One region of the Brotaphodocola sp. genome, then DNA from elsewhere that is predicted to be linked to it. Evidence: riboswitches for the same ligand, from Rfam matches in the RefSeq annotation. Region 1 holds a riboswitch; each other region holds the start of a gene.

Evidence for each region. Region 1 has a riboswitch for thiamine pyrophosphate ahead of thiW (energy coupling factor transporter S component ThiW). Riboswitches for the same ligand answer to the same signal wherever they lie in the genome.
Region 2: linked by a shared signal. The riboswitch ahead of thiC (phosphomethylpyrimidine synthase ThiC) and the one ahead of thiW (energy coupling factor transporter S component ThiW) in region 1 are both predicted to bind thiamine pyrophosphate.
Region 3: linked by a shared signal. The riboswitch ahead of AC4EVX_RS10230 (ABC transporter permease) and the one ahead of thiW (energy coupling factor transporter S component ThiW) in region 1 are both predicted to bind thiamine pyrophosphate.

The regions. Positions count from the first base shown of each region.
Region 1 covers NZ_CFAHBC010000011.1:13,369-17,583, reverse strand. The annotation lists gene thiE (thiamine phosphate synthase) at 110-757, opposite strand; gene thiM (hydroxyethylthiazole kinase) at 901-1,818, opposite strand; gene thiW (energy coupling factor transporter S component ThiW) at 1,775-2,368, opposite strand; TPP riboswitch at 2,465-2,568, opposite strand; gene AC4EVX_RS06005 (TrmH family RNA methyltransferase) at 2,774-3,598, shown strand; gene AC4EVX_RS06000 (DUF1667 domain-containing protein) at 3,635-4,030, opposite strand; gene AC4EVX_RS05995 (FAD-dependent oxidoreductase) at 4,023-4,215, opposite strand, start outside.
Region 2 covers NZ_CFAHBC010000008.1:47,723-51,937, reverse strand. The annotation lists gene AC4EVX_RS05105 (TetR/AcrR family transcriptional regulator) at 205-756, shown strand; gene AC4EVX_RS05100 (GNAT family N-acetyltransferase) at 853-1,374, shown strand; TPP riboswitch at 1,483-1,593, shown strand; gene thiC (phosphomethylpyrimidine synthase ThiC) at 1,782-3,125, shown strand; gene thiD (bifunctional hydroxymethylpyrimidine kinase/phosphomethylpyrimidine kinase) at 3,161-3,982, shown strand; gene AC4EVX_RS05085 (SIS domain-containing protein) at 4,135-4,215, shown strand, end outside.
Region 3 covers NZ_CFAHBC010000028.1:31,592-35,806, reverse strand. The annotation lists gene AC4EVX_RS10235 (Hsp70 family protein) at 1-2,117, shown strand, start outside; TPP riboswitch at 2,199-2,304, shown strand; gene AC4EVX_RS10230 (ABC transporter permease) at 2,451-3,224, shown strand; gene AC4EVX_RS10225 (ABC transporter substrate-binding protein) at 3,342-4,215, shown strand, end outside.

The DNA.
Region 1 (4,215 bases):
TAGCACTGTGCGAACCACACATAAAAACGCTCCCGTGTTATGGATAGTTTAACACAGGAGCGTCCTCTTTTCAATGCAGACCACAATACTAAAAACGGATGCTTTTAATTTATTTGAATTCAAAATTTCTTCTCATCCGGTGCACTTCCTTGAGCAGATCTCTCGCCGTCTCTCTCGGGTTCTCCGATTTCATGATCGCAGATACCACCGCAATTCCGGAAATTCCGGTTCCATCCAGAATTCCCATATTTCCCCGGTTCAAACCGCCGATCGCAACTGCCGGAATCGGCACGGCACGGCAGATCGCATCGAGCGTTGAAACCTCGGTGCGGATTGTCACAACCTTTGTCGTTGTCGGATAGATCGCTCCGACCCCAAGGTAATCTGCCCCATCCTCATATGCTTTGAGCGCCGTCTCCACCGTCTTTGCGGTCGCTCCGACGATCTTGTCCGGTCCGAGAATCCGACGCGCCTCTGCGACCGGAAGATCCGACGCTCCGACGTGAACGCCGTCCGCTCCACATGCCATCGCCACATCGACACGGTCATCAATAATCAGCGGAACGCCATAGCGCTCTGTGATCGCGCGAACCTTTCGTGCTTTCTCAAGATACTCCCGTCCTCCTGCATGCTTTTCTCTCAGCTGTACAATCGTGACTCCTCCCTCACATGCCTCCTCGACTGTCCGAAGCAACGATTCCTCCGTGTGATAGGTGCTGTCCGTCACCAGATACAGACTCATATCCAAATGTTTCATCTCTGCATCATCCTCCCCTCGTTTTTATTTCCTATTGATTTCCTATTTTCTAGTTCTAATTTCCTATTTTTTCTTTATTTCTTTTCTCTGTTTCTTTTTTGTTTCTTCTTTCTGGTTCTTTCTCATCCATTTTTCTTTTTACGTCACAGCGGGTAAATCCGGGCTTTTCTCGCAAACGCCTCCTCGCTCAAGCAGAAAATTTCATCGAGAAGTGCTGTCTGAAAGCTTCCCGGACCGCGGGAAGCTTTTGTCGCCTTCTCCCCTGCAATTCCCATTGTGACAACACCGAGAAGTGCCGAAAGAGCCCCTTCTGAAAATGCGGATTCCGCCTCTGCATAAGAATCACCCACCAAATACTCAGAATCCGTGCCTTTTGTTCCAATAGAAGATCTAAGAGACTGGGTTGAGACTGCCGGAAGATAGGACGCAGTCAGCGCTCCCACCATACATCCCGTCCCTGTGATTCCGGACAATGCCGGATCTCCGTTTGAGACAAGAAATGCCTGATCAGAGACCGCAACGAGATCTTTTTTCCCGGTTGCAAGAACCGCACAACCCAACGTTTTTGCCAACGATTTTGCGACTTCTCCGCGCTGGCTCTGATTTTCCTCGGAAACCGCATCCTCCGCCCCGGCATCGATGCCGGTTCCGTGAAACGGCAGGGAACCAACCGCCAAAATCTCTGAAATATTTCCCTTGATCACCGCAAACTGTCCCTCTTCCAAAAGGGACTCCGCAAATCTTCGGCGCAGATGACTGCAAGTCACGCCGACGAGATCAAGGATCACCGGAATCTTATCTCGGTTCGCCTGCGCAAGTGCAAGTCTCATCGATTCCATCCTCACATCCGTGATATTCCCGAGATTCAGCATCAAAGCGGAGGAGACCGCTGTGATCTCCTCCACTTCCTTCGGATGTTCTGCCATGATCGGTCGCGCGCCCGTCGCCAAAATCACATTCGCGCAATCATGAATCGAGATCGGATTTGTGATACAGTGAATTAACGGCTGTGTCTCTCTAATATAATTTCGCATCTCCTGCATGCGTTTCATCAGTTGCATGTCCATCTCTCTTTTTTCTTCCGTTCTTGTCATAAATTTTTGCTCCCAGACTCTCCTGAATTTTTGCAAGCATTCCCGTCTGGCTCAACGCCTTTAAAAATACATATGCGGTAACTCCGCCCATAATCGTCGCGGAGATAAACATCGGGGTGTAATAGAACGCGTTGAGTCCCTCTCTTCCCATCAGAAATGCCATAACCGGATAGGAAACGAGGGAACCGATGATTCCGGTGCCAAAGATCTCACCGAAGACCGCACAGATGATTTTTCCCTTTGAGGCACGGTAAAATACACCGGAGAGAAACGCTCCGAACACCGCTCCGGTCAGAGCCAGCGGCGGAATTCCCATGAACATCATGCGGATCACACCAATCATGCAGGCACACAGAAGAGAATACCACGGTCCCATAAACACGGAACAGGTGATATTGATCAGATGCGCGGTCGGGCACATTCCCTCAATTCTCAGAATCGGGGAGATTACCACGCCGATTGCCACCATCATTGCCAAAAATACCATGCGAAATGTCTTTACTCTTTCTTTTTCCATCCTTTTCATCCTCCTGATTTCGGTATTTTGGATCTGTAATTGAAACCTGTAAAAATAAAAAGAGCATATCTTCCGGGAAACTTGCTCCGGAGATACACTCCTCATTCTCAGGCTTCCCTCCGTTGGCATTACCCAAATCAGGTACGGTCGAAGATCAATCTTCCTCTCAGCCTGTCACACAGGCTCCCGCGCTTGTCATCTCATTGCTATCTTTTTTATTTTAAAAAATTTGAAAGTTTTAAGACTTTTTTTGTTTTGCTCTCTTATTTTTCGTTACCAAGCATATCATATTTGATAAAAAGTGTCAATTGTTACTGTTCACGCATTGCGCAAACATATTCTGGACAAATCTGTCTGCGCCGTTATAAAATAAGACCAGAAATGATGAAATGGAGTTTTTTGATTATGGCAAATATCATAGAAATTAAAGATTTTTCTGCACCGGAACTTGACTTATATGCACGGCTGAATGAAAACCAGCTTCTGCGCTACTACGAACCGCAGACCGGGCTTTTTATTGCGGAAAGCCCTAATGTCATCATGCGGGCGCTTCAGGCAGGCTATGAGCCAGTCTCCTTTTTGCTTGAAAAAAAGCACATTGAGACGCAGGCGAAAGATCTGCTCGCAAAATGCCCGGATGTTCCGGCATATGTCGCAGAATTCGATGTCCTGACAAAGCTCACCGGCTTTGCACTGACGCGCGGAATCCTCTGTGCCATGCGCCGAAAATCACTTCCGTCGATCGAGAGGGTCTGTGCGAACGCTCACCGCATCGCTGTCCTCGAAAATGTGATGAATCCGACAAACGTCGGCGCGATCTTTCGCTCCGCTGCCGGTCTCGGCATGGATGCCGTGCTTCTGACACACGGATGCACTGATCCGCTCTATCGCCGTGCCTCCCGCGTCAGCATGGGAACCGTCTTTCAGATTCCGTGGACTTTCATCGATGGCGACTGGTCAAAAGACGGCATGGATCGCTTAAAGGCGATGGGATTTCGCAGTGTCGCAATGGCACTCAAGAAGGACTCGGTCTCGATCGACGATCCACAGCTGATGCGCGAAGACAAACTCGCTCTGGTTCTCGGAACAGAGGGTGATGGTCTCGCTAAGGAAACGATCGCAAACTGCGACTACACCGTGATGATTCCGATATACCACGAGGTCGATTCCCTGAATGTTGCAAGTGCCAGCGCGGTCGCATTCTGGCAGCTCGGACGCAGAAAGCAATGACCCGCAATCGTGTGCTCCGTCAGCTCCGACAAGAGCTTACGTTTTGCTTTCCGTGATACCGGCAAGCCCTCTGGCACGAGCAATGGTCTTTGTCGCAATCACATCTGCGCCGAGACCGAGAACATTTGGAAGAATCACGGTTCCAGCATAGACCGGTGCGGTCAGGCACTGTCTGCGAATCTCCTCAACCACATGAAAAATCTCCTCGCGCGGAATCGGGGCAGTCAGACGCACACTCACAAGCGGGAGTTCGCCTCCCTCTACAAGCACAGAGGTTGCGATGTTTCGCTTCGGACATACCAGTTCCTGTGTCACATACTCTTTTCCCTTCGGGCAGAGATTTCCGCTGACTGAGTGAAGCGTTGTCCCCTCATAATCGACTTCAATCTCACATCCGTTTGGACATAAAATACAGGTAAATACTCTATTCACTGCAGATCACCACCTTTACCGGATTCTTGGATTTCAGCTTTGCATGGGGAAGCACCATCTGCTCCATCTCCGCCGGAATCGCCTTTTTCAGCTTCTTAGATACAAGAACTTCCCCGTCCTGAGAGATTGTAATACGACAATTCTTCATCGGACGGCGCACACGCATCGAGAACGTCACATCTTTC
Region 2 (4,215 bases), on a different contig from region 1:
ATATGTTGCGTTAATAGAAATAATTAAACCAACATATGTTGAAATAAATAACAAAAAACCAACAAGTGTTGTGATAAAACGCCATAAAAAACCAACATCTGTTGAGTTAAAAGATTTATTAAACCAACATGTGTTTAGATAATATAGGAGAACCAGCATAAAAAGCATATGAACAAACCAAATAATAAAAGAAAACGTACCTCTATGGAATGTATTGAAAAGGTATTTATGGAGCTTCTCAGAACAAAAAAATTAAGTGAAATACAGGTTACTGATATTTGCAAACAGGCAGGTTTGAATAGAACCACATTTTATGCAAGTTATGCAGATGTGTATGATCTTGCAGACTCGGTTCGCAACAAATTTGAGAAGGTATTGCCGGAGTTTTACAATGGAGATCAGGACACTTTGAATGGCGAAGAGGAAGCAGATCACAGAGGATATTATTTGCGCCTGCTTCGTCATATAAAGGCAAATCAAATTTTTTATAAGACTTATCTCAAATTGGGGAATGATACTCCTTATGGGATGTTTTCTTATGATAAGAATGACAGAAAGCGGATGCAACCGCATTTGGAGAGTCAGAGTTCCTTAGAAAAATATCGCATGGAATTTCTGCGCGGTGGAATTTTTCAGATTATCAAGATTTGGCTTTACAATGGATGTCAGGAGACTCCGGAGGAACTGCTTGGCGTTGTGGAGGCAGAATGTCAGGGATGGATTGCGGAAAAAGGAAAACTCCCAAGGATTTTTTAATCTTCAATCTTCAAATGACAAAAGAGAAAAAAGGGCAAGTTAAGAAAGAATCAAAGAGAATAGGTGCAACAAATCATTCAGAAGGAGAATAGAGAGATGAGAGAGATCAGAGTGGCACAGCCGGAACAGCTTGAAGAAATCATGGGGATCTATGCGTATGCACAGAAATTTATGGCGGAACATGGGAATCCGACCCAGTGGGAGACGATTTATCCGCCGAGAGATCTGGTTGAAGAAAATATTCATCAGAAGAAATGTTATGTCTGTATGGACGGAGGCAAGATAGAAGCAGTCTTCTATTTTGCGAAGGAAGAAGACGAACCTTCTTACCGTCAGCTTGAATCAGGAGAATGGCTCAATGACAGACCTTACGGTGTCGTTCACCGGATTGCGGTGGCAGAGGGGACACGTGGAGCCGGCTCGTTTTGTCTGAACTGGGCATTTGAACAGTGTGGAAATTTGAAAATCGATACGCATGACGACAATAAGCCGATGCAGAACCTTCTCGCAAAACTTGGGTTCGTGTACTGTGGCAAACTTAAACTGGAGGAGAATGATCTGAGAAAGGAATTTCAGGAAGTGCGAAATCCGTGGAGAGGATATCACAAGGCGAACTGAGGAATTTTCTCGATTCGTTCAGAAAAAAACTGGACAGAATCATTCGACAGTGATAAACTAAAGAAGAATAAAATCAGATAATTTCATTCAGACAAAATAATTCAGATAAAAGCAAACAAAGGGAGCTTGTGGAAGCAGGCTGAGAGGAAGTAATCAAACTTCGACCTTAATAACCTGATTTGGGTAATGCCAACGTAGGGATCGAATGCGAAAACCGATGACCGAAAGAACATTTCAGACGGCGTCCTGTAAAGAACATCTCGTTCCCACACAGGATGCCGTTTTTTGATTTCATAATTTTGTAATTCGTACCATAATTCGTGGGAAATTGTATTTTATGACACAAAAACGCTTCATGTAAATACACCAAAGAATATTTTATATGAATGATATGAATGAATCGCGTCATGCTGATGAATGCTGTTATAGGAGGAGAGAAAATGAGAGAGTACACAACACAGATGGATGCGGCGAGAAAGGGAATCATCACGCCGGAGATGAAGATTGTAGCAGAAAAAGAAATGATGAGCGAGGAAGAACTGCGTGCCCTGATTGCGGAGGGCAAGGTAATCATTCCGTGTAACCGCCTGCACACTTCGATTGATCCGAACGGAGTCGGTTCGATGCTCAAGACAAAAATCAATGTCAATCTCGGAACTTCCCGTGACTGGAAAGATATTGATATGGAGCTGGAGAAGGTAAATGACGCAGTGAAGATGGGAGCGGAGTCCATCATGGATTTAAGCTCTTACGGAGACACGCAGGCATTTCGTCGCAAGCTGACCGCAGAGTGTCCGGCAATGATCGGAACCGTGCCGATTTACGATGCCGTTGTCTACTATCATAAGGCACTCAAGGACATTACCGCGGAGGAGTGGCTGAAGATTGTGGAAATGCACGCAAAGGATGGCGTGGACTTCATGACGATCCATGTCGGCATCAACAAGAGCACCGCAAAGCGTTTCAAGGACAACAAGCGCCTGATGAACATTGTATCGAGAGGTGGATCAATCATCTTTGCATGGATGATGATGACCGGGGAGGAGAACCCGTTCTATGAGTATTATGATCGCGTTCTGGAAATCTGCCGGGAGTACGATGTGACGATCAGCCTTGGTGATGCCTGCCGTCCGGGATGTCTTGAGGATGCAACTGACATTTCCCAGATTGAGGAGCTTGTGACACTTGGCGAGCTGACCCGCCGTGCATGGGAGAAGGATGTGCAGGTTATGGTAGAGGGACCGGGTCATATGCCACTTGACCAGATCTCTGCAAACATGAAGATTCAGCAGACCGTCTGCAAGGGTGCTCCGTTCTATGTCCTTGGACCGCTCGTCACGGATATTGCACCGGGGTATGACCATATCACCGCAGCGATCGGAGGTGCGATTGCAGCAGCATCCGGCGCAGCCTTCCTGTGCTATGTAACTCCGGCTGAGCATCTTCGCCTTCCGGATGTCAACGATGTAAAAGAGGGAATCATTGCTTCCAAGATTGCAGCCCATGCAGCAGATATTGCAAAGGGCGTAAAGGGTGCAAAAGATTGGGATCGCGCAATGGGCGCAGCGAGAAAGAAACTCGACTGGGAGGAGATGTTCAAGCTCGCAATCGACCCGGAGAAGGCGAGAGCATACCGCGCATCTGCAAAGCCGGAGAAAGAGGATACCTGCTCGATGTGTGGAAACTTCTGTGCAGTCAAGAATATGAACCGCATCATGGACGGAGAGATCGTTACCATTTTTGATGAGTGATGAAAATAAATAGGTAATAGGTGACAGTGACAATTATGGAAAACGGAGACGATAAAAAGATCAGCCGGAAAACCGTTCTGACGATCGCTGGATCGGACAGCAGTGGTGGAGCCGGGATTCAGGCGGACTTGAAGACGATGACGGCACTTGGCGTCTATGGAATGAGCGCAATCACGGCGTTGACAGCGCAGAACACGACCGGAGTGGCGGGGATTTTTGAGGCAGATCCCGCCTTTGTCGGACTTCAGCTCGACAGTGTATTCACAGATATTTTTCCGGATGCAGTGAAGATCGGAATGGTTTCCGGAAAAGAGACGATCCGTGTGATTGCGCAGAAACTTCGCGAGTATCATGCGAGAAATGTCGTGCTCGATCCGGTTATGGTGTCAACGAGTGGTTCGAGACTTCTTGCAGAGGATGCGATGGGGATACTCGCAGGGGAACTTCTTCCGCTGTCAGCGGTTCTGACTCCGAATATTCCGGAAGCTGAGATTCTCGCAGAGATGAAGATTGAGAATGAAGCTCAGATGGAAGAAGCCGGAGAAAAGATCTCAAAGCGCTACGGTGGTGCGGTTCTGGTAAAAGGTGGTCATCAGATCTCAACCGCAAATGATGTTCTCTACCGTGATGGGGAGTGGATCTGGTTTCGTGGAAGCCGGGTCAACAACCCGAACACACATGGAACCGGATGTACACTCTCATCAGCGATCGCCTGTGGACTTGCAGAGGGAAAGAGCGTGGAGGAGAGCGTAAGATGTGCAAAAGAGTATCTTACGGGAGCACTTGCCTCCGGTCTGGATCTCGGAAGGGGAAGCGGACCGCTCGATCACTGTTTCAAGATCAGACCGCTTACTTAGGCGTTGTGCATAAGCGCAGAATCCCAACTTCACGAATTCTTTTATTTATAGTATAATAATGAGTATAACTCAGAGTGGATGCCTCCTCCTCTAAAGGTGGAGGCATCGGACTTTTGCCACCGGCAAAGAAAATGATGGAATGAGGTTGAGGGATGATTTTTGAACAACTTACGGAGATGAAGGGATTTACTCATCAGGAGCAGGCTGTGGCCCGTTACATCTTGGAGCACACA
Region 3 (4,215 bases), on a different contig from region 1:
AAGATGGCGAGATTCCGTCGGATTTGCTCTCCCTTGAGACAGAGAAAAATGTCATGGTCTTTGATCTCGGCGGAGGAACTCTCGATGTGACGCTTCACAGAGTCAGCAGTACCCCGGAGGGCTTGATTGACATTCGAGATCTTGCGATCAGCCGTTATACGCTTCTCGGCGGAGACAATTTCGATGAGCTTCTCGCGGAGGATATGCTCAAGAGATTTCAGGAAATGTATGAGATTGTCGTTCCGACCAAGCGCAGGGAAGAGGTGATGTGCAAGCTCAGAAAGCTGGCGGAAGAGCTGAAAGTAAAGATTTCAATGGCATATGATGACGCAGACATGTCAGGCGTACAGCTTCCGGATGATTACAGCGAGGAAGTCATGGACATCAATCTCTACGACGCGTACTCGTTTGAGACGACCTACACAAAGGCGGAGATGGAGAGCATCCTTGCGCCTTTGATGGGATATGCATATAAGATGGAGGATGTCGGAAGAATTCAGAAGATGGATGAGCGCGATGTCAATAACATCATTTATCCGATTCTCGATGTGCTCGACAAGGCCGGAAAAGGAGTGAAGATTGACGCGGTTATTTTAAACGGTGGAATGACGAAATGCTATCTGATTCGCCAGAGACTGAAAGAATTTTTCGGATTTGAACCGCTTGCGACGAGTGATCCGGATCTCGCAGTTGCGCGAGGAGCTGTCTATTATCATTATTGCCTTCACAAATACCATGTACAGAGAATTGGGGCAAAGAACAATGGAAATCAGACGCTCACAGCGACTGCGGAATCAGTTGGAAATCCGATGCAGGAAAATCGTGAGACAAACACACCTGTTTTCCATACCGGAACGATTTTAAATGACTCAATCAATCTCGGTCTGAGAAATGAGTATGTCAGTCTGTTGATTCCTGCCGGAACTCAACTGCCCTATCGATCAGAAGAAATTAGGGATTGCTATAAACTCGACAAGACGACAGATGCGATTGGAATTGAGCTTTACCTTGGAAGGGGAACGACAAAGAATCTTCCGAACCGGCGCATTGCGACGAGAGTTGTGAAATTTCAGAATCCTTATCCGGCCAACACGCCGATCAGTTTCCAGATTTATATCAATTCAATGAGAATGATGACGATGGAGGCATGGATCACCGACCGCCCGAAGACAAAGACGATCATGGAGATGGACATGGCATCCTTGAAGACAACGGCGAAAAGTGCACGGGGAATCAGTGCGATCGGCAAGATGAAGCTCAATGCAAAGAGTGAGCTAAACGGTCTCAAACTTCTCGCAGAGAAGAATGAGAGACTTGGATTTAAACTTAACGGAGAGGTCAAGAAAGCCTTGGAGGCGATTGGACAGGCATCCAATCCAGAAGACTTTTTTGAGCCGTGCATGGATCTGATCAATTCCTGCAATCAGGCCGATTTGATGGTGGGTTACGTCTACGCAATCGGAATTTTGCTCAGGGACGGTTGGAGCGAGTCGCAGAAAAGAACGATTTTGCAGAGGGCAAAACAGCATTTCAATCCCTATGCAACCGCAATCAGGCAGTCAAGTTATGTTTTAAGAAATGCGCTCGAAATGATTGCGTCTATGGACCCGAATTTCGTTGATTTTTATGTTGAATATATGACGAAGATGCCGGGAGAGGCGGAGTATCAGAAACTTGCGATTTTCCAGTTTGTGCTCCGATATGAAAAGGATGATGCAAAAATTGCAAACTTCTTTGAGCACTTTTTCCGAATGGCGGACATGAACAAATGGGTGGCAAATCTGATGATTCAGCGTTACGGAAGAGGAACCGAGAAAGAAAATCAGCAGAAATTTGCAAAATTTGTGAAAAATCTATCTGCGGGTCTTCGCACAAAGGAGAGGGAGCTGGTACAGGATTATGCGGTGCTGGTAATTGCAGAGCTTTGTAGCAGGAACGGAGAGAACCCACTGCAAAACGATAAGTACACCGTTAAACCGGTATGGCAGGCTGTGAAAACGTATCTTGCCGGGGATGAGCGGACAGATTTTGTTTCGGCGGTGGAGAAGATCTGGAATGATGAAGAACTCAACGAAAAGGAGATCCAGGCGACTGGCGCAATCTTCAAGGCGGGATGAGGTGCGCATTTGTCATTGTCATTGCCAAAAAGATGTGCTATAATTAACGGGCGCAAAAAGAAAAATAAGAGTGATGAATATAAATACAAAAAGGGGAGTCTGCATACAGGCTGAGAGGAAATAAAGGATTTTGACCCATGACCTGATCTGGATCATGCCAGCGTAGGAAAATAAGAAGAATAAAGAAATCTGGAAATAATAGGATTCTGATCGTTCTAAGAAAAACCGCTGTCCCGTGATGGCGGTTTTTCTGTTTTATATTTTTCTGTTTTTTGATATTTCGTTGTGGTGACGCATCTGTTGAGAAAATAAAAGGGAGTGTTGTGGACAAAGATGAAAAATACAAGAGAAAAACTCACGCCGGTTTTTTTTATTCTGGCGGTGTTGGTGTTCTGGGAGGGAGCGGTTCGGGTACTTCAGATTCCGCTCTACGTCCTGCCATCGCCGATTGCAGTGGTTCAGGCGCTGATTTCAGAGAGTTCAGAGCTTTGCGGACATGCACTCGTGACGACGGGGGAGGCACTTCTCGGAATTGTGATTGCCTTTGTGTTGTCACTGGTGCTTGGAACTTTGATGGATTCGTTTCCGGCGATTCGGGGCAGTCTCTATCCGATCCTTGTTGTGACACAGACGGTTCCGATGATTGTGATGGCGCCGATTCTGATCATTTATATGGGATTTGGAATGGCACCGAAGATTTTGACGGTTGTGCTGATGTGCTTTTTCCCGGTTGCTGTCAGCTTTGCGGATGGTCTGGCGCGGGTGAATGAGGAGTATGTCCATCTTGTACGCTCTTACGGGGCAGGAAAGTGGAAGGCATACTGGCTCGTGAAGATTCCGGCCGCAATTCCGGAGCTTCTTTCTGGAATGAAGGTGGCAGCGACATACAGCATCAGCGGTGCAGTGGTCGGAGAGTGGCTTGGTTCCCAGAAAGGACTTGGATATTATTTGCTCCGCGTAAAAAACAGCTATATGCTCGACAAAGTTTTTGCGTGCGTGGTCTTTATCATTGTGCTGAGTCTGTGCATGAATGGACTTACGCGCCTGATTGCCTGGGTGACAATGCCGTATGAGCGAAAGAAAACAGGAGTCAGAGCCGGAAAATAAAGAGTTGGGAAAATTTCTAAGAGATCAAGCGCTCAAAATCAGAGCAGGATCAAAAATATGCAGAAATGCAAAAAACAGAAACACAGAAAACAGAAACGCAGAAAAGAGGAGAACATTATGAGAAAAACATGGAAAACAGCAGGAAGTATGCTGATGGCAGTTGCTTTGCTGACGGCAAGCCTTTCAGGATGTGGCGCATCAAATGAGACGGGTGAGACGAAGACTTCGGAGTCTGCAAGTGCAGAGTCTGCCGAGGAGAGCAAGGCAGAGGCTTCCAGCGTTTCTTCAGATGCCGGCGAGAAAGAAGATGTGACAGTGATTCTTGACTATGTGGCAAACACAAACCACACGGGCATGTATGTCGCACTGGATCAGGGATATTATGAGGAAGAGGGATTAAACGTCAACATCGTGGAGCCGACTGAGGGTGCAACTGCTACACTTGTCGCTGTTGGAAAGGGAGATTTCGGCATCAGCTATCAGGAGGATGTGACTGTGGCACTGACTTCCAAGGAAGCTCTTCCGATCAAGGCAATTGCGACACTGATTCAGCACAATACTTCCGGCTTTGTGACCTACGCAGACAAGGAGATTACCTCACCGAGGGACTTTGAGGGAAAGACTTATGCAGGTTGGGGCGGTCCTGGAGAGGAAGCTGTCCTGAAAGCAGTGATGACGCAGGCTGGTGCAGATTTTTCCAAGTTAAACATGGTAATCTCTGACGGTTCCGGCTTTGAGGCACTGAAAGATAAGGTGGACATCATGTGGTTTTTTGAAGGCTGGGATAATGTAAAGTGTAAGCTCAATGATTTCCCGATCAACTATATGGAGCTTCGCCAGCTTGATGAGCGTCTTGACTATTACACTCCGGTTATCATCGCAAACGACGATACACTGAAAAATAAGCCGGAAATGGTGAAAAAATTCCTCTCGGCGACCGAGAAGGGTTACCGCTATGCGATTGAGAATCCGGATGAGAGTGCAGAGATTC